Regions from separate parts of the Pseudogulbenkiania sp. MAI-1 genome, predicted to be linked through region 1. Evidence: predicted binding sites of a transcription regulator. Region 1 holds the regulator's gene; each other region holds the start of a gene.
What was found. Region 1 encodes FNR, which switches genes on or off when oxygen is low (the NO sensors DNR and NnrR bind a similar motif). Its sites were predicted from a motif close to TTGATNNNNATCAA; they were not measured.
Positions count from the first base shown of each region.

Region 1 (4,205 bases):
GTACTTCTCGCTCAACCTGGCGATGGCGGTACAGGTGATGACCTACGAACTGTTCAGCCACACCGGCGTCGGCGTCGACTACCTGCGCGCTGACGCTGAGAGCGCCACGCGCGACGAGGTGGAAGGCTTCTGCGGCCACCTCGACCAGACCCTGGCCGACATCGGCTACTACGAGCGGCGCAACGGCGAGCGCCTGATGCGCCGCCTGCGCACGCTGTTCAACCGCGCCAACCTGCTGCGCGAAGAAGTCGACATCCTGCGCGGCTTCCTCAAGCAGGTGCAGCGCGTGGCCCATCGCGATGACGGCCGGCGCGAGCAGTAGCACCTTCTACCTGCCCTACGCGCACCCGGCGGTGCGCGATCTGGCTTTTCTATTGACGGCGCCGGCGCCCTGGCTCACCGGTGCCGACATCCTGCCCGAGCGCCTGCTGGGCGATGCCGGCCCGGCGCTGTTGGCCGAACTCGATCACGATCCCCGTTCCCTGGTGGACTGGCTTTCCGCCCGTCCGACCACCCGTCTCGGCCGCTATGCCGAAAACCTGCTGGCGTTCTGGTTCCAGCACGTGCCGCACATCGAGTGCGTGGCGGCCAACCTGCAGGTGCAGAACGGCCAACTGCGCACCATCGGCGAATTCGACTTCCTGCTGCGCATCGACGGCGAACCGTGGCACCTCGAAACCGCCAGCAAGTTCTACCTGATGCTGGGCGAGGGGCGCCATACCCTGGTCGGCCCCAGCCTGCGCGACGCCTGGGCGCTGAAGGCCGCCAAGCTGCAGGACCAGCTCGCCCTGTCGCGCCACGAAGCGGCACAGCCGCTGCTGCCGGACGGTTTCGCCGGCTGCCGTGCCGGTGCGCGCCTGGCGGGCTGGCTGTTCTACCCGCATGCGGTCTTGCTGGAGCCGCCGCTGGCGCCGGACCCGCTGACCGGCTGGGCGCGGCCGCTGCTGGCGCCGTGGCCGCGGCGCTCGCTGGAGTCGCGCTGGGTGTGGCTGCCGCGGCTGCGCTGGCTGGCACCGGCGCGGGTGGAGGAGGCGGAAACGCTGGAGGAAGACACGCTGCGCCGCCATCTGGCGGCGGCGGAAGCGCCGCAACTGGTGGCCGAGGTGCTGCCGCTGGCGAACGGCGGCTGGGAAGAGGTGGCGCGCGGCTTCGTCTGCCCACCCTCCTGGCCGCCGCCGGCGCGGCTGGCCGAACTGCTCGACGCGGTGCACGAACTCGCCCTCGGCAAGCCGGTGAACGGCGCGCTCTGACCGCCCCGGCGGCCTGACGCCGCCGAAATCGGCGATTCAGGGAGGGCTCAGTGGCCCGGAGTGGGATGGGCGTTGGCGCAGCCGGCGACCAGCTGCTTGAGCTGCTCGGGCTGCAGCAGCTGGATGTGCTTGTGGTCCACCGAGAGCCAGCCCTGCTGCTGGAACTTGGACAGCGTGCGGCTGACCGTCTCCAGCTTGAGCCCGAGGAAGCTGCCGATCTCCTCGCGGCTCATGCGCAGGATGAAATCGTTGGCCGCGAAGCCGCGCACCGTCAGACGCTGCGACAGGTTGAGCAGGAAGGCGGCGAGCCGCTCCTCGGCCTTCATATTGCCCAGCAGCATCATCACGTTGTGGTCACGCACGATCTCGCGGCTCATCAGCCGGTAGAAATGGTGCTGCAGCGAGGGAATCTCCAGCGCCAGGTTCTGCATGCGGTTGAACGGCAGTTCGCACACCTCGCTGTCCTCCAGCGCGATGGCGTTGCAGCCGTGCACGTTGGCCGAAATGCCGTCCAGGCCCATCAGTTCGCCCGACATGTGAAAGCCGGTGACCTGTTCGCGTCCGTCCTGGCTGGAGATGCAGGTCTTGAAGAAGCCGGTGCGCACCGCGTACAGCGACTTGAAGCCTTCGCCGTTGCGGAACAGCGCCTCGCCGCGCTTCAGGCGCCGGCTCTGACGGATCACCGCATCCAGTCGCGTCATTTCCTCGCGGTTCAGTCCCAAGGGCAGGCACAGTTCGCGCAGCGTGCAGTTGGAGCAGGAGACCTTGAGCGCTTGCAGGGGAACAACAGTCGAGTCAGTCATGCGGGATTCTGCTTGTGTTAAGTAAGCCTTGATGTTGATCAAAGCGTTGGGCCTTGATATCGGTCAAAGCGTTTGCGGGTGGTTTGTCGCAAATTTACCAGCCCACCACTGGTTTTTCCATCGCGAGACATCATGAACGCCACCCACCACCCGTTTTCACCGACGCGCTGCGAATTCGACCGCGCCCTGATCGCCCGTCTGGACGGCGCCGGCCCGCGCTACACCTCGTACCCGACCGCCGACCGCTTCACCGACGACTTCACCGCCAAGGACTACCGTCACTGGCTGCAGCAGCGCCGCATCGGCGCCAACAGCGGGCCGGTGTCGCTGTACGTGCACCTGCCGTTCTGCAACACCGTCTGCTACTACTGCGGCTGCAACAAGATCATCACCAAGGACAAGAGCCGCGCCGACCGCTACCTCGATTACCTCGAGAAGGAGGTCAACCTGGTGGCCGACGTGCTGGGCCAGCGCGAGAAAGTCATCCAGCTGCACTTCGGCGGCGGCACCCCGACCTTCCTGTCGGACGAACAGCTGGAGCGGCTGATGGGAATACTCCGAACCCGCTTCGAATTCTTGGCGGAGGGAGAATATTCCATAGAGATAGATCCGCGCAAGGTCACGCGCGAAACCGTGCTGCATCTCGCCCGCCTCGGCTTCAACCGCATGAGCGTCGGGGTGCAGGATTTCGAGCCGCGCGTGCAGCAGGCGGTCAACCGCATCCAGAGCGAGGAAGAGACGCGGGTGGTGATCGACGCCGCGCGCGAGGCCGGCTTCCGCTCGGTCAGCGTCGACCTGATCTACGGCCTGCCGCTGCAGACGCAGGCCTCGGTGGCCGAAACGGTCGACAAGGTCATCGCCATGGGGCCGGACCGCATCGCGCTCTACAACTACGCCCACCTGCCGACCGTGTTCATGCCGCAGCGGCGCATCAACGAGGCCGATCTGCCGCTGCCGCCGGTCAAGCTCGACATCCTGCAGCACTCGGTGGAGCAACTGTCCGCCGCCGGCTACGTGTTCATCGGCATGGACCACTTCGCCAAGCCCGAGGACGACCTTACCGTGGCCTTGCGCCAGGGCCGCCTGCAGCGCAACTTCCAGGGCTACTCGACGCACGCCGACTGCGACATGATCGGCTTCGGCGTGTCGTCGATCGGCAAGGTCGGCCCCTGTTACAGCCAGAACGAGAAGGATCTCGAAGGCTACTACGCCGCGCTCGACGAGAACCGCCTGCCGGTGCTGCGCGGCATGGTGCTGGACGGCGACGACATCCTGCGCCGCTCCATCATCCAGGCGCTGATGTGCCGCTTCGCGCTGTCGGTGGAGGCCATCGAGCAGGTGCACGGCATCGTCTTCGCCGACTATTTCGCCGCCGAGATGCCGGCCATCCGCGAGTTCCAGCAGCAGGGCCTGCTGACCTTCGACGGCGACTTCCTGATGGTTGAGCCCAAGGGACGCTTCCTGATCCGCAACATCGCCATGGCCTTCGACCGCCACCTGCGCGAGCGCCAGACGAAGGCGCGCTACTCGCGCACCATCTGAGCGGGGCGCGACTCCGGGGGCGGGCTCTTGCCGCCCCTGTGCCGTGCCTCAGTGGATGCGCCGCAACAGCCGCATCGTGCTTTTCTGTCCCACCGCCTCCCCATGGTCCTCCAGCCAGGCCTGGGCACGCTCGCGTCCGGCGGCGAACAGCTCCTGCACCAGACCGTGATGCGGCGTGAGCTTGCTCAGGCTGTCGAGCTGGCCGGTGGTGGCGTCCGCATCGATATGGTGCAGGCGCAGCCGGCGCAGGTGCCGCTCCAGCCGGCCCAGGCTCAGCAGGCTCTTGTCGGCCTCGCGCTTGGCGATGGCCAGCCCCTGCAGCTCGGTGTGCAGCGACGAGCCGAAGCTGATGTCGTTGAGGCGGCGGTCGACGTGGCCCGCGCTGTCGGGCGTCTCCTCCCAGCGCTGCGGCACCAGCGTCACCAGCACGATGTCGCTGGCTTGGCCCTGGTAGGCGAGCGGGAACAGCGGCGGATTGGCGGTCAGCCCGCCGTCCCAGTAGGCCTCGCCGTCGATATGGACAGTGTGGTGCAGTTGCGGCAGGCAGGCGGAAGCGAGCAGATGCTCGGTGCTCAGCTCATGGGTGTGGAACAGCTTGAGGCGGCCGCTG
Region 1 covers NZ_AZUR01000001.1:687,008-691,212, forward strand. The annotation lists gene PSEMAI1_RS0103125 (RNA methyltransferase) at 1-322, shown strand, start outside; gene PSEMAI1_RS0103130 (DUF1853 family protein) at 300-1,250, shown strand; gene fnr (fumarate/nitrate reduction transcriptional regulator Fnr) at 1,298-2,053, opposite strand; gene hemN (oxygen-independent coproporphyrinogen III oxidase) at 2,186-3,595, shown strand; gene PSEMAI1_RS0103145 (patatin-like phospholipase family protein) at 3,644-4,205, opposite strand, start outside.

Region 2 (4,205 bases), 3.1 Mb from region 1:
GTTTTTGTCCGGCCGGCGAGCGGGCCGGTTCAGGAGGGGATGCACCCGGGAAGACGCCGCCGCAGGACGGTGTCTTCCGGGCCGGGGAGGGCGGCTCAGCCGGCCATGAAGCGGGCGAGCGGGGTGTCGTGCCAGTCGACGCTGTCGAGCAGGTTCTTGACGATCAGGCCCAGCTCGGTGTCGCCTTCAATCACCAGCTTGCGGTTGAAGAACAGCGTGTCCGGGTCTTCCTCGCGCAGCATCATGCGCGCGAAGTCGGCGACGCTGGCCGACAGGCGCAGGTCGGGCTCGCCGGGCTGGCGGTCCAGCGTGAAGCGGCGGGCGTCGGCGGCAAAACGCAGGCTGACGCCGGCGTCGACGAGGCGCACCTCGAAGCGGCGCCCGGAGAGCAGCTCCATGTCGGCCGGCAGCACGCCGCGCTTGACCAGCTGGTTGAGGCTGGTCACCAACAGCCAGGCCGGCGGGGTGGCCGGCAGCTTGCTCAAGAGTCGGGCGAGGCGGGTGGGGATGGTCAGGTCAGGCACGCGCATGTTCTGCTCCTTGCGAGTTGACGATGCCGGGCTGGCCCAGCCAGTAGCCATCGACCAGCGTGCCGTCGTTGGCGAGGCCGGCCGGGGCCGGCCGGGCGCTGGCTTGGCCGTCGATCACGGCGCGGAAGGCCTGCACCACGTCGGCGGTATGGACGGACTGCGGGCTGATGCGGACCGCGTTCACGCCGGCCGCGGCCATGGCCGGCAGGTGTGCCAGCAGCGACTGGCAGCCGGCCGACATGGTCTGGATGCCGTTGATGGTGAGGAAGTCCTGTCCCTCGCGCGTGGCCAGCGTCAGGCCGTCGGGGTGGTCCAGGCAGCGGAACTGGCAGTCGTCCTTGCTCAGGTTGTAATGGCGCGCGGTGAAGCAGCGCGCCGAGAACGCCAGCGGCAGCTTGCCCCAGGCGAACACCTCGGTTTCGATCGCCGGCGCGTGTTCCAGCACTTCGGCCAGCGTGGCGCGGTCCATCTCCACCGGCGGCAGCCAGCGATAGGCACCGAGGCGCTGCATCAGCGCCAGCGTCTCGCCGTTGTAGACGTTGAGGTGCGGCCCGGCGACGAAGGGCACGCCGCGTTCGCGCGCCAGCCGCGCCGCACCGAGGTCGTTGGCCTCGATGCGCACGACGCCGTTGTCGATCAGCTTGCGCAGGCGCTTGAGGTCGGATTCGCTCTCCAAGAGCGCCTGGCTCGACAGCACCGCTTCCTTGCCGGCCTCGGCCAGGTCGTGGGCGAGCCCGATCCAGTCCTGGGTGCGCAGCTGCTGGCGGCGCGAGCACACCACTTCGCCCAGGTAGATGCTATCAACCGGCCAGCTGGCGGCTTCGCTATAGAAGGTGAAGATCTCGTCGCGCGACCAGAAGAACAGCACGGGACCGAGAGTGAGTTTGAGATTGAGTGGGGTCATGGTGGTCGGCTCCCTCATTTCCACGGGCGGTTGTAGGCGCCCAGCGTCTGCTGCTGGCCCTCGGACATCTTGGCCAGTTCCTGCTGCCAGGCCGGGCGCACGCCGAAGCGCTGCCCCTCGCGTCCGGCGGCGTCGAGCGCGGCGCGCAGCGTGCGCGTCACTTGGGCGACGTAGGCCGGGCTGCGCTGGCGGCCTTCGACCTTGATCGCGGCCACGCCGATGTCGATGATCTGCGGCAGCATGGCCAGCACGTTGAGGCTGGTCGGCTCTTCCAGCGCGTAATAGGTGTCGCCCTGCACGTCGAAGCGGCCCTTGCACAGCGTCGGGTAGCCGGCCGGCTCGTCCTTGCCGTACTGGTCGATCAGCACGCCGTTGAGACGGGCGTCGAGCGCGGTGTCGCCGTGCTCCCAGCGCACGTACTTGGCCGGCGAGCACACGCCGTGGGTGTTGGGCGATTCGCCGGTGGCGTAGGACGATAGCAGGCAGCGCCCTTCCACCATCACGCACAGGCTGCCGAAGCCGAACACTTCGATCTCGACCTCGGTGTGCTCGATGACGTGGCGCACCTGATCGAGCGTCAGCACGCGCGGCAGTACCGCGCGGCGGATGCCGAACAGCTCGCGCGCCAGGTTGATCGCCTCGTAATTGGTGGCCGAGCCCTGCACCGACAGGTGCAGGCGCAAGTCGGGATGGCGGCGCACGGCGTAGTCCATCAGGCCGAGGTCGGCCAGGATCACGGCGTCGACGCCGAGGTCGGCGGCTTCGTCCACGGCGCGGTGCCAGCGCGCCACGTTGCCGCCCTGGGCGTAGGTGTTGATCGCCATCAGCACCTTGCGGCCACGCGCGCGGGCGTAGTCGATGCCGGTGCGCGCGCTGTTGTCGTCGAAGTTGAGCCCGGCGAAGTTGCGGGCGTTGGTGTCGTTCTTGAGGCCGAAGTAGACGGTATCGGCACCGTTGTCGACCGCCGCCTTGAGGGCGGGCAGGCTGCCGGCGGGGCAGACCAGTTCGGGCAGGGTCATGATCGGTTTGCGCCAGGAAACGTAAACCGGGGGACAGTAGCAGAGTGGAGCGGGGCCGCCATTGCTCTGGGTCAAGCTTCGGCCAAGCTTTCTGCTCGGATCGGCCGAAGCGGGGGATTACAGCGGCCAGATCATCTTGGTCTTGGCGATCAGCACGATCCACAACACGGTGGCGAGCGCGGCGGCGAAGGCCGTGGTACGGATGGTCTTGGTCCGCCCGCGCTTGAGCGCCACGGTGCCGAGCCCGATGTAGACCAACAGCAGCACGATCTTGGCCATCAGCCAGTCCTGCTGGGTGGGCAGGAAGTGGGCGAGCACGGCCAGCGTGATGCCCAGCGTCAAGAGCAGGGTGTCGATCACGTGCGGCAGGATGCGCAGCGGCCTGGCTTGCAGCAGCGGCGAATCCGCCAGCATCAGCGCGCCGCGCGCGGTGAACAGCAGGATGGACAGGTAGGCGCAGCCCATGTGGGCGTGTTTGATGATGGTGTACGTCGGCATGATGGTTCCCGAAGGCGAAGACTGCGATGTGACGCAGTGACGGAGCAGCGGTTCCCGGATGGTACACTGAATGCCTTCTTTTCCAAGCATCCGTCATCGCCATGCTGCACCTCTACCAGTCCAACCGCCTCGAAGCGCTGGGGGAACTGTTCACCGGCATGAGCCGTGCCGCGCCCCTGTCCGACCCGTTCCAGCCGGAAACGGTGCTGGTGCAGAGCCGCGGCATGGGGCGCTGGCTGACGCTGGAACTGGCGCGGCGCGCCGGCATCGCCGCCAACCTCGACTTCGTGCTGCCGGCGGCCTTCGCCTGGCGCCTGATGCAGGCGGTGCTGCCGGGGCTGCCGAGAAAGTCGTCGTTCGCGCCCGAGGTGCTGCAATGGCGGCTGCTGGAACTGCTGCCGACCTTGCACGGCGCGCCGTTCACGCCGCTCGAGCGCTACCTGGAGGGCGGCGAGGCGGCTGGCTTCGAGCTCGCCGGCAAGATCGCCGACATCTTCGACCAATACCTGGTGTTCCGCCCCGACTGGATCCGCGCCTGGGAGCGCGGCGAGCTATTGGACCTGGGCGAGGATGAGGCGTGGCAGGCGGCGCTGTGGCGGCAGCTGGCCGAGGCCGACCCCGGCCGCCACCGCGTGCGCCTGCTCGACGACTTCCTCGGTGGCCTGCGCCCGGAACACCTGCCGGAGCGCGTCAGCCTGTTCGGCATCGCCAGCCTGGCGCCGATGTATTTGGCGATGATCAAGCGGCTCGCGGCGCTGACCGATGTCTGCGTGTTCCTGCTCAACCCCTGCGAGGCCTACTGGGGCGACATCGTCGACGCGCGCGGCCAGCTCAAGCTGTTCCAGCAGGGCATGGAGGCGCACGACGACCACCCGCTCTTGGCCTCGCTCGGCAAGCAGGGACGGGACTTCTTCGACCAGATCGCCGAGGAGATTCCCGAGGGCCACCCGCTGTTTCTCGAACCGGATGGCGACACGCTGCTCACGCGGCTGCAGCGCGACATCCTGACGCTGACCCCGCCCGGCGCGGCGCCCGAACCGCCGGCGCCCGGCGACCGCTCGATCGAACTCAATGCCGTCCACAGCCCCATGCGCGAACTGGAAGTGCTGAAGGACCGCCTCTTGGCGCGCTTCGTCGCCGACCCGACGCTGACCCCGGCCGACGTGGCGGTGCTGACGCCGGACATCAACGCCTACGCGCCCTACATCGACGCGGTGTTCGGCCCGCGCGACGACGCGCCCAACATCCCCTACA
Region 2 covers NZ_AZUR01000001.1:3,783,865-3,788,069, reverse strand. The annotation lists gene PSEMAI1_RS0117750 (SCP2 domain-containing protein) at 96-530, opposite strand; gene PSEMAI1_RS0117745 (U32 family peptidase) at 517-1,434, opposite strand; gene PSEMAI1_RS0117740 (peptidase U32 family protein) at 1,449-2,456, opposite strand; gene PSEMAI1_RS0117735 (SirB2 family protein) at 2,571-2,951, opposite strand; gene recC (exodeoxyribonuclease V subunit gamma) at 3,053-4,205, shown strand, end outside.
Region 2: a site for FNR is predicted at 2,515-2,528, ahead of PSEMAI1_RS0117740 (peptidase U32 family protein). Genes of this name have one in related genera too.

Region 3 (4,205 bases), 770 kb from region 1:
GGCGCATGCCGATGGGCGCTTGGAGGAGAAGCTGTTGCAGCTATCGAAACCCAAGCTGCTGATCGTCGATGAATTGGGCTACCTGCCGCTGGAGCCGGCGGCAGCGCACCTGTTCTTCCAGCTGGTCTCGCGGCGCTATGAGCGGGCAAGCCTACTGATCACCAGCAACCGCCCGGTGGGGGAATGGGGCCAAGTGTTTGGTGACGCAGTGGCGGCAACGGCCATCCTGGATCGGCTGCTGCATCACAGCCAGGTGGTCACGATCCGGGGAGATAGTTACCGGCTACGCGACAAACGACGGAGCGGCCTGCTGCAGAAGGCGACGGCCGAACCGATTACATCAACTAGTTGATTAACCCTGGGGGTCAATTCCAGATGTCGCCAGGGGGTCAAATCCTCGTGTCGCTTGACAGAGGACGCACCAATGGTGTGTAACGGACATGAAAAATGCCGCGCGTGGCGGCTGTCCGCCTGTGCATTCGAGACGCCAATCTCGGTTGCAGGATTGACTGCAACAGCAGAATTGTTGCCGACGCTCGCTGTGGCGTCAACCTTATGGCTTTTTGCCGGGTGAGTGGGCAGTTTGGGAGAGGGAAGTGGCCAGAAGGGGACATTCCACGTCTCCCAACACTGGCGGTAGGGGATGTCTCGCGTTTAGGATTGGTGAATATTTGCTGTGGTGATGCCCGGCCTTGCTCAGCTTGGCAGCCACCGTCGGCGTCAATGCCGCACACGACCTCTTTGGAGATGCCTATCCGCGATGACGGCCTTTGTCACGGTCTTCGAGATCACCCGATGGAGTAACGGCCTCCTGGCGGATGAGTTGTTTCGGTTTCTGGTCGGTGCCGTTGCGCTGATCGGGGCCATCGCGACGTTGCTGTTCAAGTGGCGCAGGTCGGGTGCCTTCCCATGGCGCCATCTGATTCCGTCCTTGTTCACCATGGTGTGGGCAGTTATCTGGCTGGCGATGCATGATTTCCCACGGGTGCTCCAGCGCATTGACGATCTGGTCGAGGCGTACGAAACAGGGCGCTACGAGGTTTCTGAGGGGCCGGTTACCGTCTTGCATGAGCAACCCGCGCATGGCCATTCGAGCGGGGATCGGATTGTCGTTGGCGGCAAGACGTTCGAGGTGAACTACTTTTACGCGACGCCCGCCTACCAGCAGACTATTGCGCATGGCGGCGTGCTGCATGCCGGTACCTACGCACGCCTCAGCCATGTCAATGGAGAAATCGTCCGCGTCGAGATACGCGAGCGTTGAGGTTTACCCGCGTCCACTCAACCCGCCGCCACAGCCACCAGCGGACGCCGCCCGCGCCGATTGAGCCACAGCGAGGCGAGGATCACCCCGCCGCCCAGCGCCAGGCGCGGCAGGTCGGCGTCACGGTTCCAGATCAGCACGTTGACCAGCAGCCCGGCCGGCACGTGCAGTTCGTTCAGGATGGCCAGCGTGCCGGCGCTGACTTCCACGCTGCCTTTCACCCACCAGTACATGCCCAGCGCCGTGGCGAACAGGCCCATCCACGCCAGCACGCCCCATTGCAGCGCCGTGTGCGGCAGGCGGCTGGCGTCGCCGAACAGCAGGAAGGAGGGCAGTGCCAGCACCAGAGCGCCGAGGAAGAAATGGCCGAAGTAGCGGTGGAGCGGCTGCGGTACGGGGTGCTGTTGCAGCAGACGGCGGCACAGTACCTGGCCGGCGGCGAAGGTGAGGTTGGCGAGCTGCAGCAGCAGGAAGCCCACCAGGTACTCACCCTGCAGAGGCTGGAAGCGGATGATGACGCCGCCGCCCACGGCCACCGCGGCGGCGAGCAGCGCCCACCGGTTGAAGCGGCGAGCCAGGGCGTCGTCCAGCAGGGTGACGTAGATCGGCGTCAGCACGGTGAACAGCAGCACTTCCGGCACCGTCAGCACGCTGAAGCTGCGGTACAGGCACAGGTAGGTGATGCCGAACTGCAGCGCGCCGGCGAGCCAGAAGCCGCCGACGAGGCGGCCGGGCAGGCCGCGCCACAGGGTGAAGGGGGCGAACACGGCGGCGGCGATCAGCACGCGCAGCAGCACGGCGAAATCGCTGTCGACCTGTCCGGCCAGGTATTGGCCGATAAGGCTGAAGGAAAAGGCCCACAGGAGTGTGACGACAATCAGGTAGCGCATCGGTCGGGGTAATGGAACGGTGACGGGGTAGGGATGATAGGCCGCTGGCGGGCCGAGGGGAATAGTCCGTCGAGCAGCGCCCGCCATGGTGGGGTGGTGAAAAACCGATGCGGATCAAGCGGGCGGCACGAGGTGGCGGCTGCCCTGGCGGCGGTTGACCATGGTCAATGCGGAAGAGGGCGCAATGCCGTGAAATGACGCCAATGTCATTGACGGAGCCGCCACCCATGCTGCGCCTCACCCCCTACCTGCAGTCCGTCGCCCATCCCGCCCCGGTGGCGCCACCACGCCCGCCCAGCGGCCCGGTGGTGATCTGGAACCTGATCCGCCGCTGCAACCTGACCTGCAAGCATTGCTATTCGGTATCGGCCAATACCGCCTTTCCGGGTGAGCTGTCCACCGCCGAGGTGTTCACGGTGATGGAGGATCTGCGTGCTTTCGGCGTGCCGGTGCTGATCCTGTCCGGTGGCGAGCCGCTGATGCGGCCCGATATCTACGACATCGGCAAGCGCGCCAAGCAGTTGGGTTTCTACGTCGGGCTGTCGAGCAACGGCACGCTGATCGATAGCGGCAATGTCGGGCGCATCGCTGCCGTGGGTTTCGACTACGTCGGCATCAGTCTCGACGGCATCCGCGCCACGCATGACCGTTTCCGCCGCCTGGACGGCGCCTACGAGCTCTCGCTGGCCGCACTGCGCTTGTGTCGCGACGCCGGCATGAAGGTCGGCGTGCGCTACACCATGACCGAGGACAACGCCGACGATTTGCCGGCGCTGCTGCAGTTGGTCGACGACGAGGGCATCGACAAGTTCTATTTCTCTCATCTCAATTACGCCGGGCGCGGCAACAAGCACCGCGCCGACGACGCGCGCCACGCCCGCACGCGCTGGGCCATGGACCTGCTGATCGAGACCTGTTGGCGCCACATCCAGGCTGGCCGGCCCAAGGACTTCGTCACCGGCAACAACGATGCCGACGGCGTCTACCTGCTGCACTGGGTCGAGCGTCATCACCCGGAAGCGGCGGCGGATCTGCGCCGGCGCCTGGAGCAGTGGGGTGGCAACGCTTCCGGCGTCAACGTCGCCAATATCGACAATCTCGGCAACGTCCACCCCGACACCATGTGGTGGAAGATCGGGCTCGGTAACGTCAAGGAGCGGCCGTTCTCGGCGATCTGGCCGGATACCTCGCACCCGCTGATGGCCGGCCTCAAGCAGCGCCCGCGTCCGGTCACCGGGCGTTGCGGTGCCTGCCGCTACCTTGCCATCTGCAACGGCAACACCCGGGTGCGCGCCTGGGAGCTGACCGGCGATTTCTGGGCCGCCGACCCGGCCTGCTACCTGAGCGACGCCGAGATCGGCGTGGCCGAGGGTGCGCATCCGCTGGCGGAGCTGACGCCGTACCCGCGCCGCCGTAACAAGGAGGCTCAGGCATGAAGGCGCTGTCCCTTGCTGCGCTGCTGGCGACGTTGGGTCTCTCCGGCCTTGCCGCCGCGAATCCCGCCGCGCTCTACCAGCAGCAGTGCCAGAGCTGCCACGGCGACAACCGCATGGGCGCAATGGCGCCGGCGCTGCTGCCGCAGAGCCTGGAGCGGCTCAAGCCGGCGGAAATCCTCGACACTATCCGCCACGGCCGCGCCGCGACGCAGATGCCGGCCTTCGCCGGGCGTCTGGCCGATGCCGATATCCAGGCGCTGGCGCAATACCTGAAGACGCCGCCGGAGCAGCAGGCGCGCTGGAGCGAGGCCGACATGGCCGCCTCGCGCGTGGTCTACGCCGATCCGGCCAGCCTGCCGGCCAAGCCACGCTACCGCGCCGACCCGCGCAACCTGTTCGTGGTGGTGGAGGCGGGCGATCACCATGTCTCGGTGCTGGATGGCGACAAGCTGGTGCCGATCGCCCGCTTCGCCAGCCGCTTCGCGCTGCACGGTGGGCCGAAGTTCTCACCGGACGGCCGCTTCGTCTACTTCGCCAGCCGCGACGGCTGGGTGACGCAATACGATCTCTACACCTTGCAGAACGTGGCCGAGATCCGCGTCGGGCTCAACACCC
Region 3 covers NZ_AZUR01000001.1:1,454,941-1,459,145, forward strand. The annotation lists gene PSEMAI1_RS22400 (ATP-binding protein) at 35-352, shown strand; gene PSEMAI1_RS0106735 (hypothetical protein) at 761-1,264, shown strand; gene PSEMAI1_RS0106740 (DMT family transporter) at 1,282-2,154, opposite strand; gene nirJ (heme d1 biosynthesis radical SAM protein NirJ) at 2,382-3,590, shown strand; gene PSEMAI1_RS0106750 (nitrite reductase) at 3,587-4,205, shown strand, end outside.
Region 3: a site for FNR is predicted at 2,309-2,322, ahead of nirJ (heme d1 biosynthesis radical SAM protein NirJ). Genes of this name have one in related genera too.

Region 4 (4,205 bases), 3.1 Mb from region 1:
TCGGCCAGCAGCGCCGGCAGCGCGGTCTCGGTCAGCGGTTCGCCGCCGGAGAACACCACGCCGTCGAGCAGGCCGCGACGGCTCTCCAGCCAGTCGCGCAGCGCCGGCCAGTCGGCCTGGCCGTCACTGCGCCGCCACAGCTGCGGGTTGTGGCAGTAGCCGCAGCGCCACGGGCAGCCGGCGAGAAACACTACGGCGACCAGCTTGCCCGGCCAGTCACAGGCCGAGAACGGCTCCAGCCCGCCGATGCGCGCCGCCTCAACCGGCTTGGCGCTCATCGAAGTGCAGGCGCTCGTTGAACTCGCCCTGCTTGCCGATGTTGAACGCGGCCACCGGACGGTGGTAGCCCATCACGCGGGTCCACACCTCGCAGCGGGTGCGCTCGCTGTCGTCCAGTACGATGTCGAGGTGGCGTTGTTCGGACAGATTGCTCATGGTGTTGCCTTTCTTCTGGGTGAAAAGATCGGGGGCGAGAACCCCCGGAGCCTGAGTCGGTAGATAAGTAGGATGGCTGGAGCGAAGCGCAACCCATCGCCCAGTCTTAGCCCTGCCTGCGCCGTTTCTCGGCCAACAATTCCGCGTCGCAGCGCGGGCAGAACTCGTGGTGGCCGGACAGGTAGCCGTGCGTCGGGCAGATCGAGAAGGTCGGCGTGATGGTGATGTAGGGCAGGCGGAACCCCGCCAGCGCGCGCTTCACCAACTGGCGGCAGGCCTCCGGGCTCGACACCGCCTCGGTCATGTAGAGGTGCAGCACGGTGCCGCCGGTGTACTTGCGCTGCAACGCCTCCTGCCGCGTCAGCGCCTCGAACGGGTCGTCGGTGAAGCCCACCGGCAGCTGGCTCGAATTGGTGTAGTAGGGCTGCTCGGCCGTGCCGGCCTGCAGGATGTCGGCAAAGCGCTTCCTGTCCTCCTTGGCGAAGCGGTAGGTGGTGCCCTCGGCCGGCGTCGCCTCCAGGTTGTAGAGGTGGCCGGTCTGCTCCTGGAAGGCCAGCATCTGCTCGCGGATGTGATCGAGGTAGCGGCTGGCGAAGTCGTGCCCCCAGACGCTGGTGATGTCCTCGCGGTCGGCGGTGAAGTTGCGGATCATCTCGTTGATGCCGTTCACACCGATGGTGCTGAAGTGGTTGCGCAGCGAGCCCAGGAAGCGCTTGGTGTAGGGATAGAGCCCGGCGTCGATCAGTTCCTGCACCACGCGGCGCTTCGCCTCCAGGGTGTCGCGTGCCAGTTCCATCAGGCGGTCGGTTTCTGCCAACAGGCCGGGCAGGTCATTCTTGAAGCGGTAGCCCAGGCGAGCGCAGTTGAGCGTCACCACGCCCACCGAGCCGGTCTGCTCGGCGCTGCCGAACAGGCCGTTGCCGCGTTTCAGCAGCTCACGCAGGTCGAGCTGTAGGCGGCAGCACATGCTGCGCACCATGTGCGGCTCGAGGTCAGAGTTCACGAAGTTCTGGAAGTAGGGCAGGCCGTACTTGGCGGTCATCGCGAACAGCAGATCGGTGTTCTCGCCGTACCAGTCGAAATCCTTGGTGATGTTGTAGGTCGGGATCGGGAAGGTGAACACCCGGCCCTTGGCGTCGCCCTCCAGCATCACCTCGATGTAGGCGCGGTTGATCAGCGCCATCTCGCGTGCGCAGTCTCCGTAAGTGAACGGCATTTCCTCGCCGCCGATCACCGGGATCTGCGCGGCCAGGTCCTCCGGGCATACCCAGTCGAAGGTTAGGTTGGTGAACGGTGTCTGCGTGCCCCAGCGGCTCGGCACGTTGAGGTTGTAGATCAGCTCCTGGATGCACTGCTTGACCTGCTCGTAGGAGAGATCGTCTTTTTTCACGAACGGAGCGAGGTAGGTGTCGAAGGAGCTGAACGCCTGCGCCCCGGCCCACTCGTTCTGCAAGGTGCCCAGAAAGTTGACGATCTGGCCGCAGGCCGACGACAGGTGGCGCGGTGGCTGCGATTCCACCTTGCCCGGCACGCCGTTGAAGCCGGTCTGCAGCAAGGTGCGCAGCGACCAGCCGGCGCAGTAGCCGGACAGCATGTCCAGATCGTGGATGTGGAAATCCCCCTCGCGGTGCGCCGTGGCGGCCTCGGCGCTGAATACCTTGGCGAGCCAGTAGTTGGCGGTCACCTTGCCGGCCACGTTCAGGATCAGCCCGCCCAGCGAATAGCCCTGGTTGGCGTTGGCTTGCACGCGCCAGTCGGCGCGGCTCAGGTATTCGTCGATGGCGGCGACGGCGTCGACCGGGGCGAGGGGATGGGCGGACAGGCGGGTTGCTTCAGTCATGGCTCAACATATGGTGTTTGTTATGTTGAGATGCACTATAACTGGTGGGATGACGCTCGGGTGGACGAAGCTCCGAACCCTTGACCTGGATCAAGCGTCAAAACGCAGCATGTTGTGTTTTGAATGTGAAAAAGCACAGCATGCTGTGCCTTTTTGAGGTGGAGCCTGCGTCGTAGGATGGGTGGAGCGAAGCGCAACCCATCACCGCCTAGGCAAATCGATGGGTTCCGGCATTGAGTGCCTTCACCCATCCTACAGCCGGGCGCGAACGGGCCTCAGCGCTCGGCGTAGACGAAGCGCTTCCCCGCCTTGTCGAAGGCGTACACCTTGTAGGCCACCTTGCCCATGCCTTCCATGCCCGGGCTGCCCGGCGGCATGCCCGGTACGGCGAGGCCGGCGAGGTTCTTCGGCTTGTCGCGCAGCACCTTCTGCACCAGGTCGGCCGGCACGTGGCCCTCGAAGGTGTAGCCGTCGATGCGGGCGGTATGGCAGGCGCCCAGGTCGGACGGCACGCCCAGGCGCGAACGCACGCTGGCGAGTTCGCGGCTCGGCTCTGTCTGCAGCGTGATGCCCTTGGCTTTGAGGTGGTCGGCCCAGGCGGTGCAGCAGCCGCAGTTGGGGTCCTTGTACAGCGTGCCCTGGGCAGCCAGGGCGTGGCCGGAGAGAAGCAGGGCGCCGATCGTGGCGAGTCGTTTCAGGTTTTTCATGGTCGATCCTGGCAAATGACAGTTAAGAGGGCTGGCCGGTTGTCGGCCTTGGCATGTTCAAGAAACCAGGTTCAGGCGGGAGGAGGGCGGGTCGCCACCGGCGGGATGTACTGTGGCTGTCCGTCCGGCTCATGCCCCACTTGTACCGCCGCCAGCGGTGCCAGCGGCGGGTCTCCGACATTGGCATGAGAAGTTGTTGCATAAAAATGACAGCAAGCTGCCATGCCGGCCGGCATCGCCCGGGGCGCACAGCCGGCGTCATCGGCCGACAGATAGCGCGGCGCGTTGGGGCCGTGGCAGCTCGGCGGCGTGGCGCTTTGCGCTGGTGCAACCAGCGGCAGCGCCAGCCAGACGGTCAGCAGCACCAGCAGGAAGGGGCGGAAGAATCTCATGGCGAAAGCTTAGCGCAGCCGCGGCCTTCGGGTCTTGAGTTGGCACAATTCATTTCAATCTTCATTGTTTTCAAAGAATGGTGTAACCTTTTTAAAGACAACTAATATTAATTTTGTCAGCCCCTGACACCCATGCCGGACGATCCCGCTCGGGGCTAGCGGGGGCCGGCGACACCATGGAATCCGCAGCGCATGGATACCTTGAAGGCACTGATGGTCTTTATGACCACCGCCGAAAACGGCAGTTTTTCCGACGCCGCGCGCAAGCTTGGCGTTTCTCCCGCCGCCATCAGCCAGAGCATCGCCCGGCTGGAACAGGAGCTGGAAGTCCGCCTGTTCAACCGCACCACGCGCCAGCTGACGCTGACCGAGGACGGCCGGCGCTTCTACGCGCAATGCCGCGGGCCGGTCAACAACCTGGATGCGGCGATCAACCAGCTCAAGGCGAGCCGCGACGAGCCGGCGGGGCACCTGCGCATCAGCCTGCCCAACTCCTTCGGCCGGCACTTCATCCTGCCGCTGATGGGCGAGTTCTGCCAGCGCCATCCCAAGATCCGGGTGTTCTTCGGCCTCGACGACCACTTCAGCGACCTGATCGAGGACGGTTACGACGTCGGCGTGCGCGTCGGCATGATGCCCGATTCGCGGCTGTCGGCGCGCCACCTGGCGCAGCTGCCCTTGTATACGGTGGCGACCCCCGACTACTGGGCCAAGCACGGCCGTCCGCAAAAGCCGGACGACCTGGCCGGCCACAACTGCATCAACTACCAGTTCCCGACCTCGGGCCGGCTGTGCAAGTGGGAGTTCGAGCGCGAGGGCGAACGCATCCCG
Region 4 covers NZ_AZUR01000001.1:3,795,558-3,799,762, reverse strand. The annotation lists gene PSEMAI1_RS0117790 (anaerobic ribonucleoside-triphosphate reductase activating protein) at 1-278, opposite strand, end outside; gene nrdD (anaerobic ribonucleoside-triphosphate reductase) at 259-435, opposite strand; gene PSEMAI1_RS0117780 (ribonucleoside triphosphate reductase) at 542-2,275, opposite strand; gene PSEMAI1_RS0117775 (DUF411 domain-containing protein) at 2,551-2,982, opposite strand; gene PSEMAI1_RS21905 (hypothetical protein) at 3,054-3,374, opposite strand; gene PSEMAI1_RS0117770 (LysR family transcriptional regulator) at 3,567-4,205, shown strand, end outside.
Region 4: a site for FNR is predicted at 2,356-2,369, ahead of PSEMAI1_RS0117780 (ribonucleoside triphosphate reductase). Genes of this name have one in related genera too.